2 regions of the Rahnella contaminans genome follow, and region 2 is predicted to be linked to the other one. Evidence: predicted binding sites of a transcription regulator. Region 2 holds the regulator's gene; the other holds the start of a gene.
What was found. The regulator LexA, encoded in region 2, represses DNA repair genes until DNA is damaged. The targets are predictions, from matches to a motif close to TNCTGTATGTACATACAGNA.

Region 1: a site for LexA is predicted at 5,114-5,133, ahead of umuD (translesion error-prone DNA polymerase V autoproteolytic subunit). Genes of this name have one in related genera too.

What each region holds. Positions count from the first base shown of each region.
Region 1 covers NZ_JAADJS010000003.1:350,008-366,089, reverse strand. The annotation lists gene GW579_RS16370 (protein disulfide oxidoreductase) at 1-240, opposite strand, end outside; gene GW579_RS16365 (DsbA family protein) at 227-811, opposite strand; gene GW579_RS16360 (protein-disulfide reductase DsbD family protein) at 811-2,856, opposite strand; gene GW579_RS16355 (copper resistance protein) at 2,924-3,289, opposite strand; gene umuC (translesion error-prone DNA polymerase V subunit UmuC) at 3,407-4,672, opposite strand; gene umuD (translesion error-prone DNA polymerase V autoproteolytic subunit) at 4,656-5,093, opposite strand; gene GW579_RS16340 (efflux RND transporter permease subunit) at 5,249-8,329, opposite strand; gene GW579_RS16335 (efflux RND transporter periplasmic adaptor subunit) at 8,326-9,468, opposite strand; gene GW579_RS16330 (sensor histidine kinase) at 9,562-10,743, opposite strand; gene GW579_RS16325 (response regulator) at 10,740-11,438, opposite strand; gene GW579_RS16320 (MipA/OmpV family protein) at 11,564-12,349, shown strand; gene GW579_RS16315 (DUF1479 domain-containing protein) at 12,502-13,773, shown strand; gene GW579_RS16310 (nuclear transport factor 2 family protein) at 13,999-14,481, shown strand; gene GW579_RS16305 (LysR family transcriptional regulator) at 14,478-15,398, opposite strand; gene GW579_RS16300 (aldo/keto reductase family oxidoreductase) at 15,494-16,082, shown strand, end outside.
Region 2 covers NZ_JAADJS010000005.1:22,073-38,154, forward strand. The annotation lists gene GW579_RS19325 (Na/Pi cotransporter family protein) at 1-1,465, shown strand, start outside; gene panS (ketopantoate/pantoate/pantothenate transporter PanS) at 1,529-2,446, opposite strand; gene lysC (lysine-sensitive aspartokinase 3) at 2,540-3,928, opposite strand; lysine riboswitch at 4,038-4,226, opposite strand; gene pgi (glucose-6-phosphate isomerase) at 4,455-6,101, shown strand; gene psiE (phosphate-starvation-inducible protein PsiE) at 6,351-6,758, shown strand; gene ubiC (chorismate lyase) at 6,848-7,387, shown strand; gene ubiA (4-hydroxybenzoate octaprenyltransferase) at 7,429-8,295, shown strand; gene plsB (glycerol-3-phosphate 1-O-acyltransferase PlsB) at 8,382-10,865, opposite strand; gene GW579_RS19365 (diacylglycerol kinase) at 10,993-11,361, shown strand; gene lexA (transcriptional repressor LexA) at 11,481-12,089, shown strand; gene GW579_RS19375 (CsbD family protein) at 12,479-12,688, shown strand; gene zur (zinc uptake transcriptional repressor Zur) at 12,884-13,393, opposite strand; gene GW579_RS19385 (ROK family transcriptional regulator) at 13,493-14,689, opposite strand; gene GW579_RS19390 (DUF5107 domain-containing protein) at 14,799-16,082, shown strand, end outside.

The sequences.
Region 1 (16,082 bases), on a different contig from region 2:
AACAGAAGGTGTGGTCATTTTGCACACGCCGCACCACGTTGCCCAGAAATAAACCAGCAGCGGGCGCTTCTGACTTTGTTGGCTGAGCGTCACGGACTGATTGCTGAGGGTCTGCAACGGCTGGCTGCCAAAACTGGCCGGTGCCTGCGGCGCGCGCAGAAAATCCATTCCCAGCATCACGACCAAAATCAGCACGACGAAAATCGCCCCTTCGCGCACCCCGCGTTTAAGCCTGATCATGTTTTGCCTTCGCCAGTTGTTCCTTCACGACTTTCTGCAAATCCTCCCGGGAGATGGCACCCGCAATCAGCTGATCGCCAATGATCGTCGCAGGCGTTCCCTGAATGCCCAATACCTCGGCGATTTCCACATTGGTTTTCAGTTCAAGATAACTGGCGGGCGTCACGCGGATGGGTTCCAGTCCGGCATATTTCACCGCCTCGAGCGCACTGGCTTCATCATGCTGCCCTTTTTTAGACATCAGCCGCTGGTGTACCACCAGAAACTTTTCCGGATGCTGCTCCCAGACCGTCATCGCCGCACGACCGGCAATAATGGAGCTCGCGCCGCGAAAAGGCAGCAGTTTAATCACCACTTTGATATCTGGATTTTCTTTCGCGACTTTTTCCAGCATCGGATCAAACTGCTTGCAGTAAGGACAGTTGTAATCGGTGAAGGACACAATGGTCAGCCGGGGGTTTTTCGCGCCAAACCACGGCGAGGCCGGGTTGTTAAACAGCGTATCTTCCGGCGTCATCGCCAGAACCACCGGAGAAATCACCATCATCATAATCAGCATTAACGTTTTCATTATCGGGCTCCACGGGCATCTTCCAGCCCCTGTAATACGGCGTCACGGGTAAGCAACGGCGATAAGATTTCACCGGCAGGATTGTGCGGACCATAAATTTGATTAAACGGCACGGCGACGCTGCCGCGTTTTTGCAGGAAGTCATTGATCGGTTTTGACGGCAACGTCCAGTCACCGCGCAGGGCCACAACGTCGTTTTCCGTCAGGGCTTTCTGCACATCTTCGCGCATCAGTACGTTGTATTTGTTGGCTTTACAGGTCACACACCAGTCGGCGGTGACATCCACAAAGACCACTTTATTTGCCGCCAGCGCGGTCTGAATCGCCTCTTCGGACAAGGGTTGCCAGGCAATATCATCGCGCAGTGGCTTCCCGCCTGTGCCTGAAAAGTGCGAGGCCATGACGATCACGGCACCGGCCAGAAGCGCGCCCGCCCCCGCAGTTAACGCCGAATTACGCAAGCCATAGCGGCGCAGGGAGAAGGCGAACAGCATCACCAGCAAGACACCCGCCAGCACGGCGACCGTCAGCGCAGAGAAATGGTTTTGCATCAGACTGAGCAACCAGAGACAGGCCGACAGCATCAGCGCGCCGAGGAAAAGCCGCAGCCTTAGCATCCAGCGCCCCGGCCGCGGCAGACACATCGCCAGCCCCGGCCACAGGGCAATCATCAGCCACGGCAGACTCATGCCGATGCCCAGCATCAGGAACAGCCCCCACAGAACCGGCAGCGGTGCGGCCAGCGCGAATGCCACCGCCGTGCCGAGAAACGGCGCGGAACAGGGCGTCGCCAGCAGCGTGGCAAAAGCGCCTTCAGCGAAGTGTCCGCTGAGACCGGAACGCTGATGCGTCGCCAGACGGGTGGTCATCTTTGAGGGCAGATTAATTTCAAACAACCCCAGCAGATTGGCGGTAAATACGGCCGTGACCAGCACCATCAGCCCGATAAACCACGGACTCTGAAACTGAATGCCCCAGCCCAGCGTCTGATGGGTGTAACGGAGCAGCGTCATCAGCAACGCCAGCGCCAGAAACGAGGTGATAATCCCGCCCGATGACGCCAGAAACTGCACGCGAATGCTTTTCCGGTTGCGCTGTTCCACCTGCAAAATACTGCCGAGTTTCATGCCCAGCACCGGCAGAACGCAGGGCATAAGATTGAGAATGAAACCACCGGCCAGTGCCATCAGCGCCACCTGCCAGAGTGCGATAACGCCCGGCGCGCCGGCAGAAAGCGGGCTCACTTTCAGGTAATTTTGCTGCGCCAGACCATTGTCACTCAACACGATACTCAGCGTTTTGCCCGTGATATCCGCCGCCTTATCGCCCCATTCGTCGGTCACGGGCAGCGTGAACCGCGCCAGTTGCCCGTCCACTTTCACCACCGGCTTGCCCAGCGAACTGCCTTCCAGCGTGTCGGTAAACACTTGCGGATTTTGCCAGCCCTGCCCGCGGTGAGCGATGATCTGCAATACGCCGGGGCGATATCCCGCCGTCACGCTGTCTGTCAGCCCTTCAGCTATCGGCACTTTACCCATTGCCGCGGCGAACTCGCGTGCGAATTCTGCGCTGTCCGTACTGGAACTGAGATCCAGACTGAAAGGATAGTCGGTGAGAATGCACACGTTGCTGCACACCGGCAGTGTCAGCGTTCCGGCAATTGTGCCCGGCACTTCACCGCTGAGGATGACGGGCAGCGTGACTTCATCGTGATAGCCCTGGGTGGTGATGCCCGCGACATCAAAACGTGCGGGCGTCGGCCAGTACCCTGTAGCCTGTTGCGCCGTGACCGGTTTTTGCCATTCGACAGACGGTGAAATGCCGCCTTCCCCCGGCGAACGCCAGTAGGTTTTCCAGCCTTTTTCGAGGCTGACAGAAATCAGCAACCGGGTTTCTTCTTCAGAAGAATCGGCAGACTGCGCCTGTAAGCGCACTTTCGCGTGGGTATTTTGCGGGCTTTGCAGCCAGCCGGTGTCGGCAGCATATCCGGTATGCAGCCAGAGCATCAGTAAGCAGCCAGCGGCCACCCTGAATAAATTTCGCATCGATTTTCTCCAAAAATAAAAAAGTCACATCCTGATGAAAAACAGGCGTGTTTTATTCCCGGAGTTTTTATTCCCGAAATACACAGAGCCGCAAATGCACCCGCAGGCGCGGCACGGGGACGGCCTCCGGCACAAGCAGGCGGATCGCCGCCAGATTGCCGCGTGACAAAAAGGCCAGCAACAGGCTCAGCGCCAGAAACGCAAATTCTAAGAGGAGAGGAGGAACAGAAAGCAGCGATTTGCTGCTGAGCTCGCAGGGAGCGGGAATTTTAGCGATTTCAGAAGTCGTGGATGACGCCTGCGCCGTCGCCGTTTCCTGATGCACGATTGCGGACAGCGCATTCAGCCCGGCGATGCGCTGCGTCATACACGTCAGTATGACCAGACAGGCCAGGCAAAAATAGAGCAGTGCTGAACGCCGTTGTTTATTCACATTTCCCTCGCAAGCAGGCCGCCATTCTAACGGCCACTCAAACATTCACAAGATGTATGAATCATGAATTACAAGAATTTACGCTCAATAATCTGCGCTGCGTGACTCGTTTAGCCGTCAGGCACGTGCCACCGGGACATCGCTCAGACGGGTAGTCCATGCAGGGGATAACATCTCGCGCTTCATCTGCCAGTCCCGCGAGATCCCCTGCCCGGCGAACCACAGCGTCCCTTTTCCTTTATCATTGATTTTATCGAAGAGCGTCATTAGCGCATCGCTGTTGGCACGCGGCGCGCGCTCATCAAATAAGTGCAACTGGGACACGCCCTGACTGAAAAAATCCCCCAGCATTACGCCCGCTTTCTGATACCGGTGCCCTTCTTTCCAGATATCATCCAGACACTTTGTTGCAGCGAAGATAATGTCGCGGGTGTCCTGAGTGGGCGTAATCAGCCGGGTACTCGCCAGATTTCCATAGTAAATCTCCCCTTCCGCGAACGGGCTGGTTTTGACAAAGACGGAAATCTGCCGGCAAAACTGATGCTCTGCGCGCAGCTTTTCAGAAGCCCGCGTGGCGTAATAACAGATGGCTTCACGCATTTCCTGATACGCCGTCACCCGCGTGCCGAAAGACCGCGAGCAAACAATTTCCTGTTTGGCGGGCGCAAATTCGTCAAAGCCTAAACAAGGTTCGCCGCGCAGCTCGCGCACGGTGCGTTCCATCACTACATTAAAATTCTTCCGGATAAACCACAGGTCGCATTCGGCAAGCTGGAGCGCCGTTTTAATCCCGGCGTCATTCAGTTTTTTCGATATCCGCCGCCCCACGCCCCAGACCTCTTCGACCGGTACATACGACATCAGCTTTTTCTGACGAACCGGATCAGAGAGATCGATAACGCCCTGACTTTTTGTCCATTTTTTTGCCGCGAAATTGGCGAGTTTTGCCAGCGTTTTCGTCGGCGCAATGCCGACGCCAAGGGTCAGCCGCGTATGTTGTTTCACCGTGTCCCTGATTTCCTTGCCGAAGCTTTCTAAATCGAGATCCCCCGGCAACCGGCTGAGATCGAGAAAGGCCTCATCGATGCTATAGATTTCGATTTTCGGACATAACGCGCCCAGCGTCTCCATCACCCTGTGGCTCATATCGCCGTAAAGTTCATAATTGCTGCTGAAAACCACCACGTTATGTTGCTGAAAAAGTGCCCTTTGTTTGAAGTACGGCGCGCCCATTTTGATTTTGAGCTTCTTCGCTTCCGCCGAAAGCGCAATCACGCAGCCATCATTATTGGACAACACCACGACCGGTTTGCCTTGCAGGTCAGGGCGCCAGGCGACTTCACAACTGGCGTAGAACGAGTTCACATCAGCGAGTGCGTACATTGCGATGCATCGTGCTGATAACGGTGGTGACAACGCCGACAATCTCGACTTGCCGGTCTTCATTCAGCGGAATAGGCGCGTAGGACGGGTTTTCAGCCCGCAGATGAGGATACGGATGGAGCATCAGTCGTTTCACCGTAAATTCTCCGTCCAGACTGGCGACAACGATATCGTTGTGAGCCGGTTTCAGGCTGAAATCGACCAGCAACATTGAGCCATCGATGATCGCCGCGTCCCGCATGGAATCGCCGGAGACTTTAAGCACATAGGTAGAAGAAGGATGCGCAATCAGGTGCGCCACCAGATCGATACCCTTCTCCACATAGTCCGCCGCCGGGCTGGGGAAACCCGCTGCAATAGGGTTTAAATACAACGGGATATCCGTTTTTTGCTGCCGTGCGGCGATTTTGTAAAGCATCATGAGTGGAGTTCCTGCAAACATACTGTATTTATATACAGTATAGTTAATCAGGTGCTCAGATCAATGGCTGCCAGCACAGATCAGCAGGCCCCGCGCCGCCTGCGCGACTATCGTGTTGATCTCGCAGAGAAGAAATTTTGGCGATTTTAAATGCGTCAGATGGAATTTCCGCAAGCGGCCGCCCTCACCTTCTCCCGCTGCATAATCAGGCTCAGCGCAGCCGGAAGCAGCGTAAGCGTGACGAAAGTGGCGACAATTAACCCGCCGATAATCGCGTAAGCCATCGGCCCCCAAAATACCTGTTCGGCGATCGGCAGCATCCCCAGTATTGCCGCGCAGGCCGTCAGCAATATAGGTCTTGAACGGTGCCCGGCGGCGGTCTTGATGGCGTCATCACGGCCCATCCCGGCGATAACGTTATTATCCACTTCGCTGATCAGGATCACCGCGTTGCGGATAATCATTCCCGCCAGCGCGATAATCCCCAGCAGGGCGACAAAACCCATCGGCGTGCCGGTGGGCAACATCGCCAGCACAATGCCGATAAGGCCGAACGGAGCCATGAATAAGGCCAGTAGCATGCGCGAAAAACGCTGCAACTGGATCATCAGCAGGATCAGCATCACGCACAACGTGACCGGCAGCACGGCATACACCGAACCGTTGCCTTTATCTGACTCCGCCACTACGCCGCCCTCCTCGATTTTATATCCGGAAGGCATCGCCGCACGGATACGCGAAACCCGCGGCGCGAGCTGCTGCGATACGGTTTCAGCATGCAGCCCCGGCGCTAAATCCGTCTGAACGGTAATGAACGGCAGCCGCTGGCGACGCCACACAACCGGATCGTCAATCCCCCAGACCGGTGTCGCGACCTGACTTATCGGGATTTTTTGCCCCGTTGCGGTGGTGATCATCAGGCCCGACAGCGTGGTGATATCCTGACGCTCGCGGTTATTCGCCCGCAGAACAACATCAATCAGCCGGTTTTTATCCCGGACGGTGGTGACGACGCTGCCTGACCAGACGGTGTTAAGCAAAGCCGCAAGACTTTCCGAAGAAACGCCTGCCGCACGCGCTGCCGTCTGATTCACCCGCAGCGTTATTACCCGCTCGGGCTCTCCGGCGGTCAGATTCACTTCGCGCGTAACCGGAACCTCACCCAGCGTGGCAGCGAGATGTTGGGCGATCTGTCTGACCTGCGCATAGTCCGGGCCGCTGACGCGATATTTTACCGGCCACCCGACCGGCGGGCCGAGTTCCAGCGGGGAAACGCGCGTGGTGATGTCGCTGAAATCACGGGCTAAAATGGCCTCAAGCTGTGCGCGAAGCTTGTCACGGTCTTCCAGATTTTTGGCGACAATGACCAGCTGCGCCGTATTCTCGTTATCCAGTAACACATCCATCGGCAGATAAAAGCGCGCAGCCCCCGATCCGACATAATCCGAATAGTGATCGACATTCCGGTTACCTTGCAGCGCACGTTCCAGGCGTTCAGTTTGCCGCGCGGTTTCTGTCCAGGAAGCATTCGCGGGAAGCGTGAGACTCACCAGTAATTCCGGCCGGTCGGAGGCGGGGAAGAATTCCCCCTGCATAAACGTCGTCGCATACATCGCCATCGCCAGCAACAGACAGGCAATACTCAGCGTGCCCCACCGGTGAAGCAGCACATAATTCAGCAGACGCAGGTAGAAACGCATTAACCGGCCACGCTTTTCACCGTGCGATGCAAGCTTTGCGGGTAAAATCCACGTCCCGATCAGCGGCGAAAAAAGAATGGCGACCACCCAGGAACACAGCAACGCGATAAGCACCACGGCGAACAGGGAGTAACAATATTCACCGGCGCTTGAGGCCGCGAAGCCCACCGGAATAAAACCGGCAATCATCACCAGTGTGCCGGTAAGCATCGGGAATGCCGTCGTTTCAAAAGCGTAGGTGGCGGCGCGCCAGGCCGGATCTCCCGCCTCGATACGCGACACCATCGCTTCAACGGTGATCATCGCGTCATCCACCAGTAACCCGAGCGCAATGATCAGCGCGCCCAGAGAAATGCGCTGTAACCCGATTCCCGCCAGCATCATGCCGATGAACGTCATGGCCAGAACCACCGGAATGGCCGCCGCCACAACCAGCCCGGCGCGGGTGCCGAGTGAAACAAAAGAGACGGCTAATACAATGAAAACGGATTCAATCAGCACCCGGATAAAGCTGCTGACGGCCTGTGAAACCACCGCTGACTGATCGGCCACTTTGACCATTTCAATGCCGTGCGGGAGGCGCGTGCGGATGTCCGCCATCCGGTCATTGAGCGCTTTGCCAAAGGACAGCATATTTCCAGCGGAAGCCATAGAAATCGCCAGCCCGATAGCGGGTTGCCCGTTAACACGAAATTCTGGTGCAGGCGGCTCGGCATCCTGACGGCTTATCGTCGCGATATCCGTCAGCGGAATGTAGCGCCCGGCGATGTGCAGCGTCACCGCCTGCAAACTTTGCTCAGACGTCAGGGAGCCGCTTACGCGCAGGGCGATATTTTCACGATCGCTGCGCAAAACACCCGCAGGTTCGACCGCATTTTGCGCTTTCAGGGCGTCGGTGACCTGCTGCAAATCAATGCCCATCCCGGCGAGCTGCGCGGGCGAAAACGCAATCACAATGTTTTCTTCCTGAATGCCCAGCAGGCGGGTTTTGCCGATGTCCGGCAGCGACATCAGGCTGCGGCTGATATCTTCCACGCGGTCGCGCAGTTCACGCGGCGAGTAACCCTCAGCGGTAAACCCATAAATCGTGCCAAACGTATCATCGAACTCATCGTTGACCGACGGCCCCTGCACGCCTGCGGGCAGCGACGGGGCGATATCCTGCATTTTTTTACGCACCTGATACCAGATGCCTGCAACCTGTGCGGGCGGCGTATCATCACGCAAGTTAACGAAAATCACCGATTGCCCGGCGCGGGTCTCGCTCTCAACGAAATCAAGATACTGGATTTCCTGAAGTTTTTTCTCCAGCGTATCCGTGATCAGATTGACCGTATCCGCCACGCTGGCACCCGGCCAGCTTGCAGAGACTACCGCCGTTTTAATGGTAAACGCCGGATCTTCGTTGCGCGGCAGTTGCTCATAACTGAAGACACCGGCGGCCATGAGCAGAAGCATAAAAAAGGTGATCAGCGGCTGATGTGCCAGCGCCCAGGCGGAGAGATTGAACCGGTGTACGGGAGTGGACGGCTTCATTCGCTGCCTTCCCCCAGCGTCACTTTTTCGCCATTGCGCAGTTTACTCACACCGGCAATCACGACCGTTTCGCCGGGACTCAGGCCAGCCGAAATAAAGATTTCTTTGGTGCTGTAACGCGCTAAAACCACCGGTTGCAGGTGCAACGTCAGCGTTTTGGTATTCACGATAAAAATGGCGGGCTGGCCACCGGCGCGGGTCAGCGCTGACGCAGGCAGTGCGATCGCCGTCTGGCCTGAAGCAGGGAGAATGAGCTGAATGCTGGCCCCCAGCGCCATGGCGGGCGGCGGGTTATCGAGCGTGATACGAACACGCCATGTCCGGGTTTGCGGATCGGCCTGCGGGCTGATATCCCGTAAATGCCCCGGCGCGATCACTGAAGAGCCGGACAGTAACGAAACGCTAAAAACAGCGCCCGCCTGTGCCGGAATCGCCTGCGGATCGGCGACATCAAACACCGCATCACGCCCGCCGCCCGAGGCCAGCGTCACAATCTGTTGCCCGGCGCTGACCACCTGCCCGACCGAGGCGCTGACCTGCGTCACGACGCCGTCCGCCGGTGCGGTCAGTTGTGCCCAGGAGAGATTTTCACGTGCGTTTTTCAGCGCATCTTCACTGCTCTGACGCCGCGCGCGGGCCGCCTGCCAGTCGGATTGTGCGCTATCCAGCTGCGTGCGGGCGATAGCACCGCCCGGCATCAGCAGCTTCATGCGACGGAGATTCAGCGCAGCCAGCTGTTCCGCCGCGCGGGCGCTGTCCAGCTCGGCCTGCGCGCTGTTGAGCTGGTTGCGGCGGGTGGCACTTTCCTGCGTCGCGACAATCTGCCCGGCCGCCACACGATCACCGACATCGACCTGACGGGTGAGGATCCTGCCGTCCAGCCGGAAACCCAGCGCCACCTCTTCGCGGGCGCGGATTTCACCTGTCTGGATAACCGTGCCGGAGGCTGAAGGAAGCGGCGCAATCACCACGCGCACCGGCCTTGCGGGTACTACGGGCTGACGGGATTTATCGCCACACCCCGCCAGCACGACGACAACTATCAGCAGACAGGCGGCGGGAAGAAAGGGCAGCAGACGCCCAGCAGCACATAAATGGCGCACGCCGTGGCGGGCATAATCCGTAAAAGTAGCGGTCATGACAGACTTCCTGAATTGAGATACCGCTATTCAATCCGCTCACTGTCCAGATTCCCGAGATATTTCATCAAGGAACCGTCAAGAACCGCTTATTTATTTTCCCGCTTCCGGCTGAGGCAAACTGACCGTGATAACCAGCCCGCCCTGTTCTTTCAGCAAAGCCCGGATGCCGCCGCCATGGGCTTCACATATCGCACGGGCAATGGATAGCCCCAGCCCGCTGCCCCCGGAGTGCCGGGCGCGGGAAGATTCTGCCCGGCTGAAGCGTTCAAACATTACCGGCAGAAAACCCGCATCGACACCCGGCCCGTGATCCCGAAACGCAATCTCCACGCCGCCTTCACTGTGCGAAATTGCGATATCCAGCCGGTGGCCTTCCTGCGCATAACGCAGCGCATTTTCCATCAGAATAGTGAAGACCTGCCCGAGACGGAACGGATCCCCGACATAAGGACAGGGGATATCGGGAGTCACGGTGATGTCAAAACCGGCTTCCGCTAGCTGCGGCCTGAGCCAGGCCACGCGCTCGCGCAGCAGTTCAGCCAGATCCAGAGATGTTTTATGAAGATTCAGCTGACCGGCGTCCGCCAGCGAAAGCAAATGCAGTTCGTCAATCAGCCGGTTCAGATGCAAAAGCTGTTTCATGACCATCTGTAACTGACGCGGCTCCGGCTGAAATACGCCATCAAGCATCCCCTGTAACCGCCCTACCGCCGCCGTCAGCGGCGAACGCAGCTCGTGCGCCATCGCGACATGCGACGCCCGCAGTTCCCGCTCATAGCGGGAAAGTTGCAGCATCATGGCGTTGAAATCATCGGTAAACTGGATAAGTTCAGACGGGGCATTTTTCACCGCTTCAGCCCGTGTATTGAAATCCCCTTTCGTGACCGAACGGGCCACCTGCGCCAGACGGCTGAACTGCGACGAAAGCGGGCGCGCGGCTTTTAAACCCAAAAGCGCGATAAAAGGGATCACCACGACCACCAGAATGCCGACCATCATCCAGTCGGCAGAAGCAATCGAAGGATCCGAATAGCGCGCGCCCCAGCCCTGATCCACAATCTCATGAAACCGCGCCAGATTAAGCTCAGGGTTACTGCGCAGCACCTCAAATTCAGCCCGCATTGCCGGGGACATGTGGTGCAACACCCAAAGATTTTCGATGACAAAGCGCAGCCACATGCACAGCGCAATCAGGATCACGCTGCCGATTGCCAGCGTCAGGATACGGACACAAATCCAGCGCCAGAGGGACTGATAATGTGGGCCACTCATGGTTGCCTGAACCGGTAACCGACGCCACGCACGTTGACCAGCACGTTGACGATCCCCGCAGATTCCAGCTTTTTACGCAGGTTATAAACGTGCGTATCAACGACCCTTTCCAGCGCCTCGCTTTCCGGCAGGCAATGTTCAAGCAGATATTGCCGCGAGAACGGACGCGTCGGAGCGCGCATTAATGTGCTCAGCACACCGAACTCTGTTGGTGTTAGATCCAGATAGCGCGGTTCACCTGAGGCTGACCGGACAGCGGCGGTGAGGGCATCGGTATCAACATCAAGCCCCTGCCAGCACAACACGGAAGACACAGCCTCTGAGCCGGAAATCACCCGCCGGAGTACAGCCTGCACCCGCGCCACCACTTCGCCAGGGTTGTAGGGTTTGACAACATAATCATCAGCCCCGAACCGCAGCGCACCAATTTTGTCAGGCATATCGCCCATTGCCGTCACCATGATCACCGGAACGCGGCTTTCGCGGCGGATTGACGCCAGAACGTCCGTCCCTCTTATTCCCGGCAACATCACATCCAGCAGAATAAGATCAGGCTTCCAGCGCTGCGCATTCTCCAGCCCGGATAGCCCGTCTCCCGCAATCTGCACCTCATAACCTTCACGTTTCAAATACGCATCAAGAACATCCGCCGCATCGACGTCGTCTTCAATGATCAGGATCCGTTTTGTTTGCATGTCTGCCGCCTTGACTGTTTCTTCATAAATCCCAGACAGTTTATTGACACTGCCTCTGCATACTCCGGTTTTCGGCGCGGCTGCAATCCGCTACGAACCATACGGTTGGGTGATGAGGAGTCACAATGATATCCAGAAAACTTATGCTGCACATTACCTGTTTCACGCTGTCCGCAACAGCGTGGCAGGCACAGGCCGGTGACGATGCGTCAGCGGAAACGTTTACGGTCGGGATGGGCGCACAAAGCGCCCCGCGTTACAGCGGATCAGATCAGCGTCACTGGCTGGCGGGGCCGGTCATTCAGGCGCGGGACAACGCGTTTTTCTTCGACTCCCTGAAAGACGTGGGGTATGACTTACAGGCAGATAACGGCCTGTATCTTGAACATACGCTGGGGTTCAGCCTGGGCCGGGCGGACAGAAATTCCACCTGGCGTGATGGTTCAAATAAACTCAAAGGCATGGGAAATATCGATGCAGCCGTCAATACCGCCATCGCGGTGGGCTGGTCTGCCACGCCGTGGCTTTCATTTGAAGGCAAAGCCACCCTGCCGCTGAGCGACGGGCAAGGCGTACACTATCAGACATCCGTCACGCTCCTGCCCGTGCAAAATAACGCTGACACCGTTGCACTCCAGTCCGCGACACTTTTTGGTGACCGGCGTTACATGAATACCTTCTATGGCGTGAGCCAGAAACAAAGCGAACGCACGGATTTCGCGCCTTATCAGGCGGCCGGGGGTTTTTATGGCGTGGACAGCAGTCTGACGTGGAGTCACCAGTTCACGCCACACTGGGGCAGCGTCGTCAGTGTAGATTACGCCTGGCTGAGCGATCACGCCGGTAAAAGCCCGATCGTTGACCAGCGCGGCGGGACCACGCTGAATCTTGGCGTGCTTTATACTTTTTAAGCATTCCCGCCGCGCAAACCCGAATTTCAAAACCGTGATCCGCTGCAAAAACACCTGCACTGAGTTTTGTTACTGTCGTCCATGAACTTACGAATGAAAGTAATATATACTTCGTATGTAATAAAAATCATAAACGACACGGGAGAATCATCATGCATAAAACCCCCATCGCGACAAAACTGCCGGAAGATTACAAACAGCAAATCATTGACGTAAAACAAAAACTACGGTCTCAGATTGGTGATGTGCAGGGGCTTTTTGATCAGGTGTGCAGCAAAATTGAATCAGAGATTGCTGCCGCCCGTGAAGAGGAACGTGCTCAGGGTTCGGCTTGGCCAGAGATCGAATGGTCAGATCTCGCCGCCGGAAAAGGATCCGGGGCGCTGATTGCGCAGGTTAAGCGCCGTGGTTGTCTGGTTGTGCGCGGAACGTTCGGGCGCGATGCGGCGCTGGCGATGGACGAGTCCATGCTCAGTTATCTGGACAATAACCATTTCGACGACGTTTACCGCGGGCCGGGCGATAATTTCTTTGGCAGTCTGGAGGCTTCGCGTCCCGAAATTTATCCCATCTACTGGTCAAAAGCGCAGATGGAGGCAAGGCAAAGTCAGGAGATCGGCGCGGTTCAGTCATTCCTCAACCGGTTGTGGAAATTCAACAGCGAAGGAAAAGTCTGGTTTAACCCCGATATCAGCGTCATTTATCCTGACCGGCTCCGCCGCAGACTGCCGGGAACGACCTCCAAAGGCCTCGGGGCGCACACTGACTCCGGCGCGCTGGAACGCTGGTTATTGCCTGCTTATCAGAACGTCTTTCGGAATATTTTCAACAATCGCTTTGACGAATATGACCCGTGGGATGCGGCGTTCCGGCCAGATGTGAATGAATATGACGTCGCTGATACCACAAAATGCTCCGTATTCCGCACCTTCCAGGGCTGGACGGCGTTGTCTGATATACAGAGCGGCCAGGGCGTTTTGCACGTTGTGCCGGTCCCTGAGGCGATGGCCTACATGTTGCTTCGCCCGTTGTTAGATGACGTACCCGAAGATGAATTGTGCGGCGTCGCGCCGGGCCGGGTTTTGCCTGTCTCAGAGAAATGGCACCCTCACCTCATTAACGGCCTTTGCAGCATTCCGCAATTACAGGCCGGAGACTCTGTCTGGTGGCACTGCGATGTGATTCATTCGGTTGCGCCGGTTGAAAACCAGCAAGGATGGGGAAACGTGATGTACATTCCGGCAGCGCCGATGTGCGATAAAAATCTGGCGTATGCGCACTCCGTACACGACGCCCTGAAACAGGGAACTTCCCCTGCGGATTTCCCGCCAGAACATTATGAAATGAACTGGAAAGACCGGTTCCGGGATACCGATCTGAATAAGAACGGCCTTCAGGGCTTAGGGCAGGACGCCGCGAAGTAATCCCATTCCCATTCAATGCAGACCTTGCGTTTAAGGTCTGCATTGTCCTCCCGAAACAACGACCATCTGATGCCCGCAAATCCCATAAGCGCAAAGCCAACGGGTAGGTTCAGGGAAAAAACGTGCTGATTTACGATTAGCAACGCAACATTGCTTTCTTCTACGTGGCCGAACGCTTATATACATGAAACACCAACGCACATTCTCCCTTAACGTGAGGCCATGATGACTGACAGCCGCTTAATTGTGAAAAAACCCCTTCCGCCGTTTACGCGTGAAAGCGCCATCGAAAAAGTCCGGCTTGCCGAAGATGCGTGGAACAGCCGCGATCCGCAGCGCGTCAGCCAGGTGTATTCTGCCGATACGCGCTGGCGCAACCGCAGCGAATTCGTCACGGGTCAGGCCGGTGTGGTGGAATTCCTGCAACGTAAATGGGCCAAAGAGCTGGATTACCGCCTGATTAAAGAGCTGTGGGTGTTCGACGGTGAGCGGATTGCCGTGCGGTTTGCTTACGAATGGCACGACGATTCCGGCAACTGGTTCCGCAGTTTTGGCAACGAAAACTGGGCGTTTAACGCGCAGGGGCTGATGTTCGAACGTCACGCGTGCATCAACGATTTACCCATCGCTGAAGCCGACCGCAAATTCCACTGGCCGCTGGGCCGCAGACCTGACGATCATCCCGGCCTGAGCGAATTCGGGTTTTAACCGGCCGCCGCCCGGTTCAGATTGTCTTCGCGGACAAAATCGATAAACGCCTGCAAAGGCGCGGGGATCAGGCGGCGATCGTTGTAATAAAGATAAGGGCCTGAAAACGACAGCCACCACGGCTGCAAGATGGGCTCCAGCTTACCGCTGACAATGGCGGGCGCCAGCCACTCTTCGAACAGGTAGATGATACCCGCGCCCGCGATAGCGGCTTCCACGGCCAGATCCACCGCCCCGCCGACGCTCACCACCAGCGGGCCGCTCACCTGCACGCTGAGGTTTTCGCCATCGCGCTCAAATTCCCAGTCCGGCATATTACCGCTGGCATAGCGGCCACGCAGACAGCGATGCTCAATCAGATCCCGCGGATGTTCCGGCCTGCCCTGCGCGTCGAGATACGCGGGAGACGCCGCCGCCGCGTAACGCTGACGGCGCGGCCCGATGGGAAGCGCCACCATATCCTGCTCAAGACGTTCGTCGTAACGAATACCGGCGTCGCAGCCGTCGCGAAACACATCCTGCACATTACTTTCCGCAATAATTTCCAGCTGGATATCCGGATAACGCCGGAGGAATTCCGGCACCAGCGCAGGCAAAACCAGCCGCGTGGCGCTGACAGGAACGTTCAGCCGCAGCGTGCCGCCGGGCGTATTGCGATAACGGTTAAGCGCGTCCAGCGCGGCATTCACCTCATTCATGGCGGGCTGCAAACGTTCGATCAGCGCCCTGCCGGCTTCGGTCAGCACCACTGTGCGGGTCGTCCGGTGAAACAGCCGGATGCCGAGCTGCTGTTCTGCGCGACGCACCGCATCACTGAGCCGGGACGCATTGCTGCCGGTGACGCGCGCCGCCTCACGAAATCCACCGGCTTTCGCCACTTCAACCACTGCGTGCAACAGGGCGATATCCATCGACATTGTGCGTAACCTCGTACAGTTTGTGCTGATTTTACCGGATAGTTGCACAACCAGCGCCCCGCTACAATCAGTGAACATTCACAGAGGAGAATTCCATGTCAAAGCCTTCCATGACTTATCGCCTGGGCGATCGCGAAGTAGGACGCTTAGGTTACGGCGCCATGCAACTGGCGGGACCGGGCGTTTTTGGCCCGGTGAAAGATGAAGCGCGGGGCATTCAGGTATTGCGTGACGCCATCGCCAGCGGTGTGAATCATATCGATACCAGCGATTTTTACGGCCCGCATGAAACCAACCGGCTGATCAAAAAAGCACTGCATCCGTACCCTGACAATCTGTGTATTGTGACCAAAGTCGGCGCGCGCCGTGATGAAAAAGGCGGCTGGTTACCGGCTTTCAGCCCGCAGGAACTGACGCAGGCCGTGGAAGATAACCTGCGTAATCTGGGGCTGGAAACAATAGACGTGGTGAATCTGCGCAGCATGCTCGACATTCATCAGCCGAAAGAGGGTTCACTCGAACCACAACTGGAAGCGCTAATCAGACTGAAAGAACGTGGTTTGATTCACCATATCGGCCTGAGCAATGTCACGGCAACTCAGGTCGCTGACGCGCAGAAACTGACGACAATTGCCTGCGTTCAGAACATGTATAACCTGGCGAACCGGCGCGATGATGCGCTGG
Region 2 (16,082 bases):
GACGGCACTGCTGGTAACGTCGTTTGTGTCACAGGGGCTGGTTGCCCTGGCACCGGCGCTGGTGATTATTCTCGGCGCGGATGTCGGGACCGCCGTGATGGCGCGTATTCTGACCTTCGATCTCTCCTGGCTTTCTCCGCTGCTGATATTCGTCGGCGTGGCCTTTTTCCTCAGCCGTAAGCAAACCCGCGCCGGGCAGATGGGGCGCGTCTGTATCGGGCTTGGCCTGATTTTACTGGCGCTGGAACTGATTGTGGGCGCGGCAACGCCAATTATGCAGGCGTCGGGCGTGAAGGTTTTATTCTCTTCTCTGACCGGCGATGTGCTGCTGGATGCGCTGACCGGCGCAGTGTTTGCCATCATCAGTTATTCCAGCCTGGCGGCGGTGTTACTGACGGCAACGCTTGCGGCGACCGGCGTTATCTCGCTGAAAGTGTCGTTGTGTCTGGTGATTGGCGCAAACCTTGGCAGCGGGCTGCTGGCGATGATCAACGCCAGTAAAATGAATGCAGCAGGTCGCCGCGTGGCGCTGGGCAGCACGCTGTTCAAACTCATTGGTTTAGTGATTGTGCTGCCGTTTGTCGGGCCGCTTTCCGTGCAACTGGCGCGTCTGGGCATACCGGATGAAGAACTGGTCATTTATTTTCACATGTTCTACAACCTGATCCGTTGTCTGGCGATGGTGCCGCTGACCGCGCCGATGGCGAAGATTTGTCAGCTGATGATTGCCGATGTGCCGGAAGACGATCCGCGTTTGCGTCCGCGCCATCTGGACGTCAGCGCGATTGATACCCCGACGCTGGCGCTGGCCAATGCCGCCCGCGAAACCCTGCGTATGGGCGATGTAGTGGAACATATGCTGATCCTCAACCGGGAAGTAATGCACGGAAAACTGGCGCAGGATCGCGAGGTACGGCGTCTCGATGACGATGTCGATGTGCTGTATACCGCCATCAAACTGTATCTGGCGCAAATCAACAAAGAAGGGCTGGGCGAAGACGATTCACGCCGCTGGGCGGAAATCATCGAAATGGCACTGAACCTGGAACAGGCCGGTGACATTATCGAGCGCATGACCGGCGATATCACCGCCAAATCTCACGCCACACGCCGCGCATTTTCACCGGAAGGGCTGGTGGAGCTGGAAGCATTGCATGAGAAATTGCTCGACAACCTGCGTCTGAGTCTGGGGGTTTTCCTGTCGAACGACCTGACCAGCGCACGTCGTCTGCGCCGCTCCAAACACCGTTTCCGTATTCTTGACCGGCGCTATGCGCACGCCCACGTCGATCGCCTGCATCAGCATAACGTGCAAAGTATCGAAACCAGTTCGCTGCACCTTGGGTTGCTGGGCGATATGAAACGTCTTAACTCGTTGTTCTGTGCGGTGGCGTATAACGTGCTGGATCAGGATGAGCAGGAAGATGAACAGCGTGAAAATAACGATGATATGAAGCGGGTATGAGTTTCTGGGTCGGGTATAAACAATGAACCGGACGCGAACGATGCGTCCGGTTTTTTTGGCTTATCAGTCTTTTTTAACCGGTTTACCCGACCAGTAACCGGCCAGCAACGAGCCGGAAAGATTGTGCCAGACCGAGAACAGTGCGCCCGGCAGTGCGGCCAGCGGGGTGAAATAGATTTTCCCCAGCGTCGCCGCTAAGCCTGAGTTTTGCATCCCGACTTCCATCGCCAGCGTGCGGCAGGTGGTTTCGTCAAACCCGAACAGCTTCCCGCCCCAGTAACCGCTCAGCAGACCAATGCCGTTGTGCAAAATCACCGCCACAATCACGATCAGGCCGACGGAACCGATAAAGCCCTGACTGCCGGCCACGACGGCGCTGATTATCGCCACGATACACACCATGGAAAACAGCGGCAGCAGCGGCTCGATGCGTTTCACGGTTTTGGTGAACAGATGATGAATAATCAGACCCGATAAAATCGGGATAACCACGATCTGCAAAATGCTCAGCAGCATGCCTTCCACATCCACTTTGATATGCGTATCAACGTACAGACGCGTCAGCAACGGTGTGGCGAAAACACCGACCAGCGTAGAGACGGCAGAAATCGTCACGGACAGCGCAACGTCACCTTTGGCGAGGTAAATCATCACGTTAGAGGCAGTGCCGCTGGCGACGCTGCCGACTAAAATCATCCCGGCGGACAAATCAGGTGGCATATGGAACAGTTTCGCCAGCACCCAGGCGGCCAGCGGCATCACCAGATAGTGCAAAAAAGTGGCGGCGGCGACCGGGCCCGGACGCGACAACACGCGTTTGAAATCACCGAATTCGAGGGTAACGCCCATCGCGAACATAATCAGCATCAGCAGGGTGGAAACATGCGGGCCAATCGGGGTGAACGTGCCGGGCGAATAATAGGCCGCGACGGATAACAGCACAGCCCACAGCGGGAACAGGCGGGTTATTTTGGCTAACATTGAGGATGATCCTTGTCTTTGTTGTTTTGCAAAAGGTACAGACAAAAAAAGACCGAGCACATGGCCCGGTCTTTTCAGATACCGCGCCCGTCGTTATTCGAATAGGTTGCGGTGTAGTGTTTTTACGACCTGATCGGCATCATTGCCCGGCACCAGGAAGCACAGGTTGTAGCTGCTTGCGCCGTAGCAAATCATGCGGATGTTGAACGGATCCAGCACGCCAAACACTTCTTTGCCAACGCCACAGGCCTGCGACAGCTTGTTGCCGATAATAGCGACCAGCGCCAGATTTTCTTCCACTTCCACGCGGCACAGTGAGGATAATTCTGTCAGCAGCGAAGTGGTCAGCAGGCTGGCATCGGAAGAGGTGGAGCCGGTGGTATCCAGCGTCAGCGCCACGCTGACTTCTGACGTGGTGATAAGATCCACGGAAATGCTGTGACGTGCCAGAATGCCAAACACTTCGGCGAGGAAACCGCGTGAATGCAACATGCTCAGGCTGTGCAGCGTGACCAGCGTTTGCCGGCGGCGCAGGGCAATTGCGCGGAACAGCGGCGGACTGTCGGTGGTATCGCACACTAACGTGCCGCCGCCCGACGGGTCTTTGCTCGAGCCGACAAACACCGGAATACCGCGGCGTACCGCAGGCAGTAATGTGGCCGGGTGCAGAACTTTCGCGCCAAAGGTCGCCATTTCAGCGGCTTCTTCGAAAGCGATACGATCAATGCGTTTTGCTGCCGGAACCAGCCGCGGATCGGTGGTGTAAATCCCCGGTACATCGGTCCAGATATCCACACGAACAGCGCTGAGCGCTTCACCCAGCAACGCCGCCGTGTAATCGCTGCCGCCACGGCCCAGCGTGGTCGTGCGGCCTTTGCCTTCAGAGCCGATAAAGCCCTGCGTGATCACCAGCGCGTCCTGCAGGCGCGGTTGCAGCTGTGAAACGGTTAACTCGCTCAGTGTCTGTGTGTCCGGTTCTGCACGACCAAAACGATCGTTGGTGCGCATGATTTTACGCACGTCGAACCATTCCACCGGCACGTTGCGCTGGCGGATGATTTCAACAAACAGAAGGGTAGACATCAGCTCGCCGTGGCTGACCAGTTCGTCGGTCAGCGCCGTTGATGTCGCGAGGCTGGCGGCTTCGGACAGCATAGCGATGTTTTCCAGCATGCGGCCCAGCTCTTCGCGGATCACCGTCGGATTGTCCAGACGGTCGATAATGGCATTCTGGATACGGCGAATTTCATCAAGCAGGAACGCCCGGCGCTCAGCTTCTTTGCCTTCGGCCAGCTCGACTAATAAATTGGTGACACCCGCAGAGGCGGAGAGAACAACCAGACGCACTTCAGGGCGCGACAGAACGATATCTGCGCTGCGATTCATGGCGTCGAAATCCGCTACGCTGGTACCGCCGAACTTGGCGACGATAACGTTGCCCAGAGGCTGCGGGTTGGCGTTGCGGGTTGCTGCGTAATTCATGTAAAACCTCGTGTCAGGGTCGTCATACCAGACGGCCATCTATTCCATAAACTCTAAGAATTGGCACAAGGGGAGAGCGGGAAGGGGGCAGACGTAGAAATGCTACGATACACCCAGAAGCGCTCCACCTTGTCGACATCCTCAAGGATGCCCGGTGACAACCCAGGGGATTCAGCCCCTGTAGCCGATCTTATGCCTGCCGAAGGCTTCAGACCTCGGCGTCGCTCCCCCTGATGTACCCTCGCAGGATTTCGGTTCCTCCGATACACTTCCTGGGCGACGCGCCTCTTCTGGCTCACGCGACACGCGCGCGAGTTAGGTGCTTAGGAATAACGGGTTCTCGCCTTTCTGTCAACGGCAACAGGCCGCTAACGCCACATTTTGAACGATTGTCATCTAATATTGTTCTCTGTCATTGTGATTTAGCAGATCTGACCTATCGCAAGAAAAGGCATCTCATCTCGGGAACTTCAGGATACAATCGGGACAGTTACCTCATATTTATTCTCAGCCTAAGAGCATTGCTATGAAAAATATCAATCCAACTCAGACCGCTGCCTGGCAAGCCCTGCAGCAGCATTTCGACAAGATGAAAGATGTGCAGATTAGCCATCTGTTTGCTGAAGATGGTGATCGTTTCTCCAAATTCTCTGCCACGTTTGAAGACCAGATGCTGGTCGATTTCTCTAAAAACCGTATCACGACAGAGACGCTGGACAAACTGCAGGCGCTGGCCAAAGAAACTGACCTTCAGGGCGCCATCAAATCGATGTTCTCTGGCGAGAAGATCAACCGTACTGAAGACCGCGCGGTGCTGCACGTTGCCCTGCGTAACCGCAGCAACACGCCAATCGTCGTGGACGGCAAGGATGTGATGCCGGAAGTGAATGCGGTTCTGGCGAAAATCAAAGGTTTCACCGAACGCGTTATCGGCGGTGAGTGGAAGGGGTATACCGGCAAAGCCATCACTGATGTGGTAAACATCGGTATCGGCGGTTCAGACCTTGGCCCGTTCATGGTGACTGAGGCACTGCGTCCGTACAAAAACCACCTGAATATGCATTTCGTCTCCAACGTGGATGGCACGCACATCGCCGAAACGCTGAAAGATTTGTCACCGGAAACCACGCTGTTCCTGGTGGCATCAAAAACCTTCACCACTCAGGAAACTATGACCAACGCCCACAGCGCGCGTGACTGGTTCCTGAAAACCGCGGGCGACGATAAGCATGTAGCGAAACACTTCGCGGCACTGTCGACCAACGGTAAAGCGGTGAGTGAATTTGGTATCGACACCGACAACATGTTCGAGTTCTGGGACTGGGTCGGCGGCCGTTATTCACTGTGGTCCGCAATCGGTCTGTCTATCGCCCTGTCCGTTGGCTTTGATAACTTCGAACAACTGCTGAGCGGCGCTCACGCGATGGATAAACACTTCGCCAATACTCCGGCAGAGAAAAACCTGCCGGTTCTGCTGGCGCTGATCGGCATCTGGTACAACGATTTCTACGGCACCGAAACTGAAGCTATCCTGCCATACGACCAGTACATGCACCGCTTTGCTGCTTACTTCCAGCAAGGCAACATGGAATCAAACGGTAAGTTCGTTGACCGTAATGGCAATCCGGTGGATTACCAGACTGGCCCGATCATCTGGGGCGAGCCGGGTACCAACGGCCAGCACGCGTTCTATCAGCTGATTCATCAGGGCACCAAAATCATCCCTTGTGACTTCATCGCGCCAGCTATCAGCCATAATCCGCTAAGCGATCACCACGCGAAACTGCTGTCTAACTTCTTCGCACAAACAGAAGCGCTGGCATTCGGTAAATCTCTGGACGTCGTCGAGAAAGAATTCGCCGATCAGGGGAAAAAACCGGAAGACGTTAAACACGTTGCGCCGTTCAAAGTGTTCGAAGGTAACCGTCCGACCAACTCCATCCTGCTGCGCGAAATCACGCCTTACAGCCTGGGTGCGTTGATTGCGATGTATGAGCACAAAATCTTTACTCAGGGTGCAATCCTGAACATCTACACCTTCGACCAATGGGGTGTGGAACTGGGTAAACAACTGGCGAACCGTATTCTTCCTGAACTGGAAGGCAGCGAAGATGTGACCGGCCACGACAGCTCGACTAACGGTCTGATTAACCGCTTCAAAAACTGGCGCTAATCCCCCGTCATCCTTCAGGTTGTTTCAGCGTTGGCTGCGTGAACTCACCCCGGTCACTTACTTATGTAAGCTCCCGGGTTTCGTTCCCTTGCCGCCTTGATCCAGCCCGAATGATTTAGAGGGACAGGTCGAAATATTTCTAAATAAAAGGGTTAGCCTCAACGGGCTGGCCCTTTTTAATGCCGCTTTTCCGGCACAGACTCTGTGGTATTCTGCGGGTATTCATAACAAAAGTGGGATGTAGATCACATGGCAGGATCAAAACGCGCAATGATGATATCCGTCATTATGCAGCGAATCTTGAACGTTTTCTTATTGGGACTGGCCGCGATCCTGATGATTTTTATCGGGCGCGAAACCTATCATCTGGCGATGGTGTTGTTCGTTAATAACGACCAGTCTTCGTCGTATCTGCTGATAGAGGGGATTGTGATTTACTTCCTCTATTTCGAGTTTATTGCGCTGATTATCAAATACTTTTCCTCGGGTTATCACTTTCCGCTGCGCTATTTTATTTATATCGGTATCACCGCAATTATCCGCCTGATTATCGTCGACCATAAAAGTCCTTATGACACGCTGGTTTACGCCTGTGCGATCCTCGTGCTGGTCGTAACGCTGTTCCTGGCAAACGGCGAACGTCTGCGTCGCGAATAAAACAGGCCATTACTGACCCGCATTCATGCGCTAGAATGCGGGGCAGATAATTCATTGGAGGTATGAATACCTTCATTACGGAGCCGTTGATGTCTGATTCCCATTCCTCTGAACAATCCCCAATCCACTGGTTTGACGACCCTTCGCAGGTCCCTGCGGATGTTGCCGACTGGCTGATGGAAATGGGATCCATGACCCGCCGGTTTGAAAAGCAGGGTGTTACCGTCACCGTAAAGCCACAAAACGAATGTTTTGTCAGCCGGGGGGAACTGGGTGAAAGTGAAGCGCAGCAGTTACCTGAAAGTGCCCGTTACTGGATCCGCGAAATTGTGTTGTTTGGCGATGCCGAACCCTGGCTGCTGGGCCGCACGGTCATCCCTGAAGAAACGCTGACCGGACCGGATCTGGCGCTGGTTGATTTAGGCACCGTCCCGCTTGGACGCTATCTTTTCAGCGGCAATAACCTGACCCGCGATTACATTCATTTAGGGCAATTGCAGAGTGAAAATGGTGACTTATGGGCACGTCGTTCCCGCCTGCGTTTGTCAGATAAACCCCTGCTGCTGACTGAAATTTTCCTGCCAGACTCGCCGGTACATCGCCCCGAGGGCAAAGTGAGTAAGGCATGAGCCAGACTAATCAACAAGGAGAGCAGAGAGTGTCAGGAAGTATGACTCAGGGCACATGGCGTGATTACTGCCGCCTGATGCGTATTGATAAACCGATCGGCTCGCTGTTGCTGCTATGGCCCACATTATGGGCGCTGTGGGTGGCCGGTGGCGGAATGCCTTCGGCAAAGATTTTACTGGTTTTCGTGCTGGGCGTGTTTTTTATGCGCGCTGCCGGGTGCGTGGTGAATGATTACGCCGACCGTAAATTTGACGGTCATGTCAAACGTACCGCGAACCGTCCGCTGCCAAGCGGTGCGATTTCCGGTAAGCAGGCGAAAATGCTTTTTGCCGGGCTGGTGCTGGTTTCGTTCCTGCTGGTTCTGCTGCTTAACCGCATGACGATTTTGCTGTCTCTTGCCGGGCTGGCGCTGGCATGGATTTATCCGTTTATGAAGCGGGTCAGCCATTTGCCTCAGGTGGTTTTGGGCGCGGCATTTGGCTGGGCCATTCCGATGGCGTATGCGGCGGTGAGCGAAAGCGTACCGCTCAGCTGCTGGCTGATGTTTGCCGCTAATATCTGCTGGACGGTGGCGTACGACACGCAATACGCCATGGTTGACCGCGATGATGATTTGAAAATCGGTGTGAAATCGACAGCGATTCTGTTCGGTCGTTTTGACACGCTGATTATCGGCCTGCTGCAACTGGCGACGTTAATACTGATGGGCATTGTCGGCCATCTTTCCCAGCTTGGCGCGCCGTTCTACTGGTCGCTGCTGCTGGCCGCTGCGCTGTTTGTGCATCAGCAAAAGCTGATTGCTAAACGCGAGCGTGACGCCTGTTTCCTGGCTTTTCGCCAGAACAACTATGTCGGACTGGTGCTGTTCCTTGGCATTCTGATGAGTTTATCTGCTTTCAGCTTCTGAGCCTTTCAGGCAATAAAAAACGCCCGGTCTTTTTATAAGCCCGGGCGTTTTGCTTTATGGCGTTACCGCAATGATTTTAACGTCAATCAGTGATCGGTATCGCGCACGTCCATTTTAGGCTCAGCCGGAGGTTCTGTAGGTTGCGGCAGTTCCGAAGGCATACCTGCGCTTTCAATGGTGAGCTTGATATCCGGCGTCATCAAATCGCTGAGCATGATGTAAATCTCTCGCGTTTGCTCCTGAATCGCATCACCGCTGTCACTGATATAGCCCTCAGCGCGTAACGTGCCGACGAGCGTCGAGAACACCGCTTTGTCGAAGAATTCTGGCGCATTGATACCGTGAAGTACGGACAAACGCTGCGCCATAATCCGGCTCTCTTTTTCCAGCGCACCACGGTTGATGCTTGGATTATTGGTGAGCAGGGAGAAGGTGATCGCGTAGCGTTGCAGCGTTTCACGCACACCTGCGGCCAGCAGCTGCAACGTGCGGATACGCGCCGGGTTAAGCGTCAGTTCGTCGTCTTCCAGATGAATGATTTGCTGACGAGCCAGTTCCAGCGTCAGGACATCCAGCACCTGCGGAAGCTCTGACTTATCGAAATACATAAACAGTTCAGCTTTGAGCATCGGGTAAATCAGCTCTACCTGACGCAGCAATTCAGCACGACTCACATGGCGGTGGTGCATCACGATACTTGAAATCAGCGACGGCAGAACCAGCATATGGTGGATGTTGTTGCGGTAATACGTCATCAGCACCGCTTGTTCGCGCGGCAGAACGATGATGTCGCCGATATTGTCTTTCTCGACCTGGAACTTGTTCATGTTCAGCGCGTGATCGAGCAGCTGATCGGCGCTCAGATCAGGCACGGTCGAATCCGCGTTATAGGGTACGTTACGCAGCAATTGCAGATAGCAGTCGATTTGTTCGATCAGCTGTTCGCGGGTCAGTGAGCGCTGACGCGATGCCAGCAGCGCCGTACAACACAGGTTCATGGCATTGGCTGCCGCTGAGTTGTTGATACGCACCATGATCTGCTCTGCCAGATCCTGCACCGTTGGCGTCAGCCAGCTTGGACGTTGCGCTTCGATAGGATCGATTGCTTCACGCCAGGTCGGCACATTCTGGTTCAGGTACGTAGTCAGATGCAGCGGTTCACCGAAATTGACATAACCCTGGCCAAGGTTGCGCAGTTTGCGTAGACCATTGAGCATCTGGGTCAGGCTTTCTTTTTCTTTGGTCGCACCGCGCAATTCTTTCGCGTAGGTCCCCACTTCCATCACGTGCTCATAACCGATGTAAATCGGCACTAACGTAATCGGACGTGAACCGCCGCGCAGCATGGCCTGAATGGTCATCGCCAGCGTACCGGTTTTGGGTTCCAGCAGGCGTCCGGTGCGTGAACGACCACCTTCGACAAAGTATTCGACCGAATAACCACGGCTGAACAACTCGCCCAGATATTCACGGAAAACGGTGGAGTAGAGTTTGTTGCCTTTAAAGGTACGACGAATGAAGAACGCGCCCAGACGGCGGAAAATCGGACCGGCTGGCCAGAAATTCAGGTTGATACCGGCAGCGATATGCGGCGGCACCAGCCCCTGGTGATAGAGCACGTAAGACAACAGCAGGTAGTCCATATGACTGCGGTGGCAGGGCACATACACAATTTCCTGACCATCCAGCGCCAGCTGACGGACACGCTCAGCATTGTTGACGTTGATACCTTTATATAAGCGGTTCCACGTCCAGCTCAGCACACGGTCCGACAGACGCACGGCCTCATAAGAGAAATTCGCCGCGATTTCTTCCATCAGCGCGATAGCATTCTGCTGGGCTTTTTCATGGGAAATTTTCTTGCTGCGGGCTTCGTCTTCAATCGCTTTTTCGATGGCCTTGGAAGCCAGCAGCTTATTGAATAAATCCTGACGAGCTGGAAGGCGCGGGCCGACTGCCGCCAGACGCTGGCGGGAGAAATGCATGCGCGCCACGCGTGCCAGTTTCTGAGCGATAGTTTTGTCTGTACCGTGTTCCGTCGCCATATAGCGCAGGGAAACGGTATTAGAGAAACGAACAAAACTGTCACGTCCGAGCCACAGCACGGCGAAGAATTTCTGGATGCCATTCAGCACGCGCAGATGCGGCGTATCATCCTGACCTTCCCGGCCTGGCGCACGACCAAACATCACGGAAACTGGCAGCATCTGAATGTCTAAATCCGGATTGTTGCGATGCAAATCCAGATAGTCGTGGAACAGCTTTACGGATTCCTGCTTCGGCGTGTAATACGAGAATACGCGCGGGCCTTCAGCAATGAAAACATGGCTTGGCAGCAGGGTTCCGTCGATTTCCAGCGGAATAAGAGGGTCGGGCAGATTCTCGGCCAGACATTGCGCACGCAACGTCAGCAAGTCTGCTTTGGAGTTATAAGGCAATACGTACAAAATCGGGCGCGTCGGGTCTAAATGCAACTCGGTAACCGGATCTGAAGGTATGACCTTGCTCTTTACCAGCAATGAGAGTGGTAAATTCAATAATGTGTAATAAAGTCTACGCCAACCTGACATAAAAACGTGAAGCCTCTTGTTAGCAATTTCGCCGCAAGGATACCAGAAAGCTCAGATGAGATCTGTGGTGATGCGATACCATATAACAGCTAAAATGCTGCAAACACTCTAAGGATCAGTACCCGAAATGGCGAACCAAGTCACCGGATTTACCCGAATTTATAAAGCAGCCGGATATTCCTGGAAAGGATTGAAAGCCGCATGGCAAAATGAAGCGGCTTTTCGCCAGGAAGCCAGCGTCGCTATCCCGCTAATTTTGTTATCTTTCTGGCTGGATGTCAGCAGTATAGAACGTATCCTGCTGATTGGCTCCGTCGTGCTGGTGTGTGTGACTGAACTGCTTAACAGCGCCATTGAATCCGCGATTGACCGCATCGGGCCTGAGTTTCACGTCCTGTCTGGACGTGCGAAAGATATTGGCTCCGCCGCCGTACTTCTGACCATCATATTGGCGATTTTTGTCTGGGTCAGCATCTTTTGGCCGCGATGGTTCTGATCTGGAACCTGTATTCCAGGAATTATCGTTATGCCCTGTTTTTATTCAATCTTAGGTTTTCATTGCCCGTTTAGCTGTATATACTCACAGCAAGACTGTATAAACAACCAGGGGGCGGAATGAAAGCTTTAACGACCAGACAACAAGAGGTCTACGACCTTATTCGCGATCATATCTCCACCACCGGTATGCCACCGACCCGCGCAGAGATTGCATCCCGTCTGGGGTTCCGTTCCCCGAACGCGGCGGAAGAACACCTGAAAGCGCTGGCGCGTAAAGGCGTTATCGAGATCGTTTCCGGTGCTTCGCGCGGTATTCGTCTGCTGATGGAAGAAGAAGAAGGTTTACCGCTGATTGGCCGCGTTGCCGCCGGTGAACCGCTGCTGGCTCAGCAGCACATCGAAGGACATTACCAGGTCGATCCGGCCATGTTTAAACCGAGTGCGGATTTCCTGCTGCGCGTCAGCGGGATGTCGATGCGTGATATCGGTATTCTGGATGGTGACCTGCTGGCAGTACACAAAACGCAGGACGTCCGTAACGGGCAGGTTGTCGTTGCGCGTATTGATGATGAAGTCACGGTCAAACGCCTGAAGAAACAGGGCAGTGTTGTTCAGCTGTTGCCTGAAAACAGCGAATTCCAGCCGATTGTGGTTGATTTGCGTGAACAGAATTTCAGCATTGAAGGTCTGGCGGTTGGCGTTATCCGCAACGGCGACTGGATCTAATCTGCGCTTAAGTTCTACGTTGCAGGTGCATTGGCCGCCTCTGACGCGCCTGTAAATATCAGTATCTCATCGCCCCGTTTTGGGGCGATATTGTTTGAAGCTGCTAATAAACTTTCCCGATAAAATCCTTTTTCTCACGTGTTATCCGCTGTGTTACCTGTTTAGAGCAAATACCGGATTTGCACTCTCTGTGCTCTGAATTACCGGCCTTTTTCAGTCAGACAGATTCCAATTCCACGTTATATCCTGCTTTGGATTAATCCTAATAGTGGTTTTTATCCCTGTTTTGGGAAGACGAATCCGCATTCTCTACTAAGCTTTGAAGTGTTAAGGACGGGCTGCCAGCAAACGTGCAGCTCCACAACCCAAGGTAACAGGAGATATTTATCATGAATAAGGACCAAGCCGACGGTAACTGGAAGCAGTTCAAAGGGAAAGTGAAAGAACAGTGGGGTAAGCTGACTGATGACGACCTGACAGTCGTTGAAGGTAAACGTGATCAGCTGGTAGGTAAGATTCAGGAGCGATATGGCTATCAGAAGGATCAGGCCGAGAAAGAGCTCAAGGATTGGGAATCGAAAAACAAATATCACTGGTAACACGCGACTCCCCCTCGCGTATCAGTGACGTATCCTGAGTTATTGCTGCTCCTACCCGGAACACTTTCAGGATACGGGTACAAGGATGTACCCAACCTTCAACATCTTCCTTCTACACCTTAAATTATCCGTTCAGCTGCGTTAAAACCCTTCCGCTTTACGCCTTTTGAAATTCCATCAAAAACACCTGATTTCTCAGCGTTTTTTTACCACAATACTGTGGTCGTGTTCGCAATGATCGTGGCTGTCGCAGGTTTCAACAACTTTGCATTCGGCACATAAGCCATGTGCTTCAACGACCGAATGACGCAACTCAAAACCAGATTCAAGCGCCAGTTTCGCCAGACGTTCTTCAATGCCGTCTGTGGTTTTTTCCGTGACCAGCCCGCAGCGGTCACAGATAAACAGCGCTGAAGTGTGGCTCGGCTCTTCGAAATGATGGCAAAGCACATAGCTGTTAGCCGATTCAACCCGATGAATAAACCCTTGTTCCAGCAGAAAATCCAGCGCCCGGTAAACCGTTGGCGGTTTGGCCTGTGGTTCGCTGACGCGCAGCAGATCCAGCAAGTCATAGGCGCTGATCGCACCGGGTTGTTGCGCCATCAGTCGCAAAACTTCCAGCCGCTGCGGTGTAAGACGAACATTGCGCTGCTGGCAAAGTTCTTCAGCTTGTGAAAGTAATTTTTCCGGATTATTCAGGGTCATAGCAACATTCTCTGAGCGCAGATTGGGATAAATAGGCCACATCATGCAGCCATTCTTAATTTTATCATGCTTCAGCCAGATCGACGAATTATGCGCCGCTCAGCCCGCCATACCTTCCAGCGCTTTTTCCACATACAGGTAACCAATACCCATAATTTGCTGCTCGCGGCTTAGCGTGCCGGGCGCAATGTGTGTCGCCTGCGTTTTGACATGATCGGTTCTGTCAAACGGGTTCAGCCCGCTCTGTGCGCGGACGGCGTTCAGCCAGACGTCGCCGAATCCGCAACTGCGACCGTACAGATAAATACGGTTAATGTTCAAAATATTGAGGAAATTATACAGGCTCAGTCCCAGCGCCCGCGCACCCTCCATCACCTGCGCGCAAAGTGCCGCGTCGCCCTGATGAAACCGGTCAATCAGCTCCTGCGTGCCCGGTGTGCGTGGTGGCTGCAAAGGATTCTCTGCCACGATAAGCTGCCGGGCTTTTTTCTTCAGCGCCGACAGCGAAGCCAGCGTTTCCAGGCAACCGTAGCGACCACAGGCGCAGCGGCTGCCCTGCGGATCGACAATCGTGTGCCCGAGTTGCCCGCTGCCAAAAAGGCTGCCGCGATAAATCTGCTGATTGATCACGAAAGAAGATCCGATGCCGTAATCGACGTTGATCACGCAAAAATCATGCTGGTCGTTCGCGTGCTGCCACTTCTCGGCCAGCGCCAGCATGATGCAGTCGTTATCCATCAGGATTTCGGTTTGCAACTTCTCTTCGAGCAAATATTTAATCTCGATTTCGCCGGTCCACGGTGCCTGCGGCATGCGCTGAGACACGCCAGTAGTCGGATTCACCTGCCCGTGGATCGCCAGTGCCAGCCGGATTTTAAGGCCGGGGAATTTCTTCCGATACTGATGAAAACAGGCTTCGATCTGCGCCAGCATCGCTTCCGGCGTTTTGACCGCAATATCCGTCAGCTGGTAGCCGCTCAGCGGCAAAATCAGCCGGTTCACCAGAATGCTCTCGATGCGATAAGGCGTGATGTTCATGCACAAGATCGTGCTGTCATCCGTGGCGACCTGATAACTTCCTCCGCCAAGCCCGCGGGAATGCAAATTCACCGGATTATGGGTGATCAGTCCGTCGTTTTGCAGATCATCAAGGATCTTGCTGATAGCCGGGATCGACAGATGTGAAAGCCGCGACAGCGTTGATTTACTGGTATTTTTCTCCCGGTAAAGCAACGTCATCAGCACCTGCTTATTAAACTGACGTACCCGCAGATTGTTCAATCCTTCCATCGGCATTTACTAAACCCCGTTTACTGAATTGCGTGACCGTAGCGGATCCGCGTCTTTTGTACGTTGCGTAGACTCTCGAAATTGATATTTCGGTATGACGTATTGAGGACAAATCATGAGCGGAACAGTAAAAGTCTGGCAGGAAGCGGTGGATTTACCGACCTGGTTAACAGGGAAACAGGACACGCACCCGATGTTTCTGGCGCACCGGGTGTATCAGGGCTCGTCCGGCGCGGTCTATCCGTACGGCGTGACCGATACGCTGACCGGTGAGAAAGTCATGAAAACCTATCAGGCGCTGTATCTGGAAAATGATTATATCAAAATCATGTTGTTACCCGAGCTTGGCGGGCGTGTACATCGCGCCTGGGACAAAGTAAAACAGCGTGATTTTGTCTATTACAACGAAGTCGTGAAACCGGCACTGGTCGGCTTGCTCGGGCCGTGGATTTCCGGCGGCATTGAATTTAACTGGCCGCAACATCACCGCCCGACCACTTTTATGCCTATAGACTTCACGATTGCCGAGCAGGAAAACGGCGCGAAAACGGTCTGGATGGGCGAGGTTGAGCCGATGCGCGGTTTGCAGGTGATGACCGGTTTCACGGTGTATCCGGACAAAGCGTTGCTGGAAATCAGCGCGAAAATTTACAACGGCAATCCAACGCCGCGCCATTTCCTGTGGTGGGCGAACCCCGCGGTCACCGGCGGCGACGGTCATCAGAGCGTATTCCCGCCGGACGTCACCGCGGTTTTCGATCACGGCAAACGCGACGTCTCGTCATTCCCGATAGCCACCGGCACTTACTATAAAGTGGATTACTCGGCAGGCACCGATATCTCGCGCTACAAAAACATCCCGGTGCCGACTTCATACATGGCGGATAAATCTGACTACGACTTTGTCGGCGCGTATGACCACGATCAGCAGGGCGGATTACTGCACATCGCCGACCATCATGTTTCGCCGGGCAAAAAACAGTGGACGTGGGGGAACTGCGATTTTGGCCGTGCGTGGGACAGAAATCTCACTGACAACAACGGGCCGTACATCGAACTGATGACCGGCGTCTTCACCGATAATCAGCCGGACTTCACCTGGCTGGATGCATATGAAGAGAAATGTTTTGTGCAAAACTTCCTGCCTTACAGCGGGTTAGGTACGGTGCAGAATGCTTCTGAGCAGGCAGTAGTTAAGCTTGAACGTCACGGAGATACACTCAAGTGGGGCGTGTACGCCGTCAGTCCGTTGCAGGCCGCACGACTGGAAATCGCCGGTGAGAAGGACAGCGAACTTGTGTTCGAAGACGCGATAAACCTGCAACCGGGCGAAGTGATTCAGGGCGAGCTGCGCGGCGAATTTCCGGCGCGCCTGCGGTTACGTTTGCTGGATAAACAG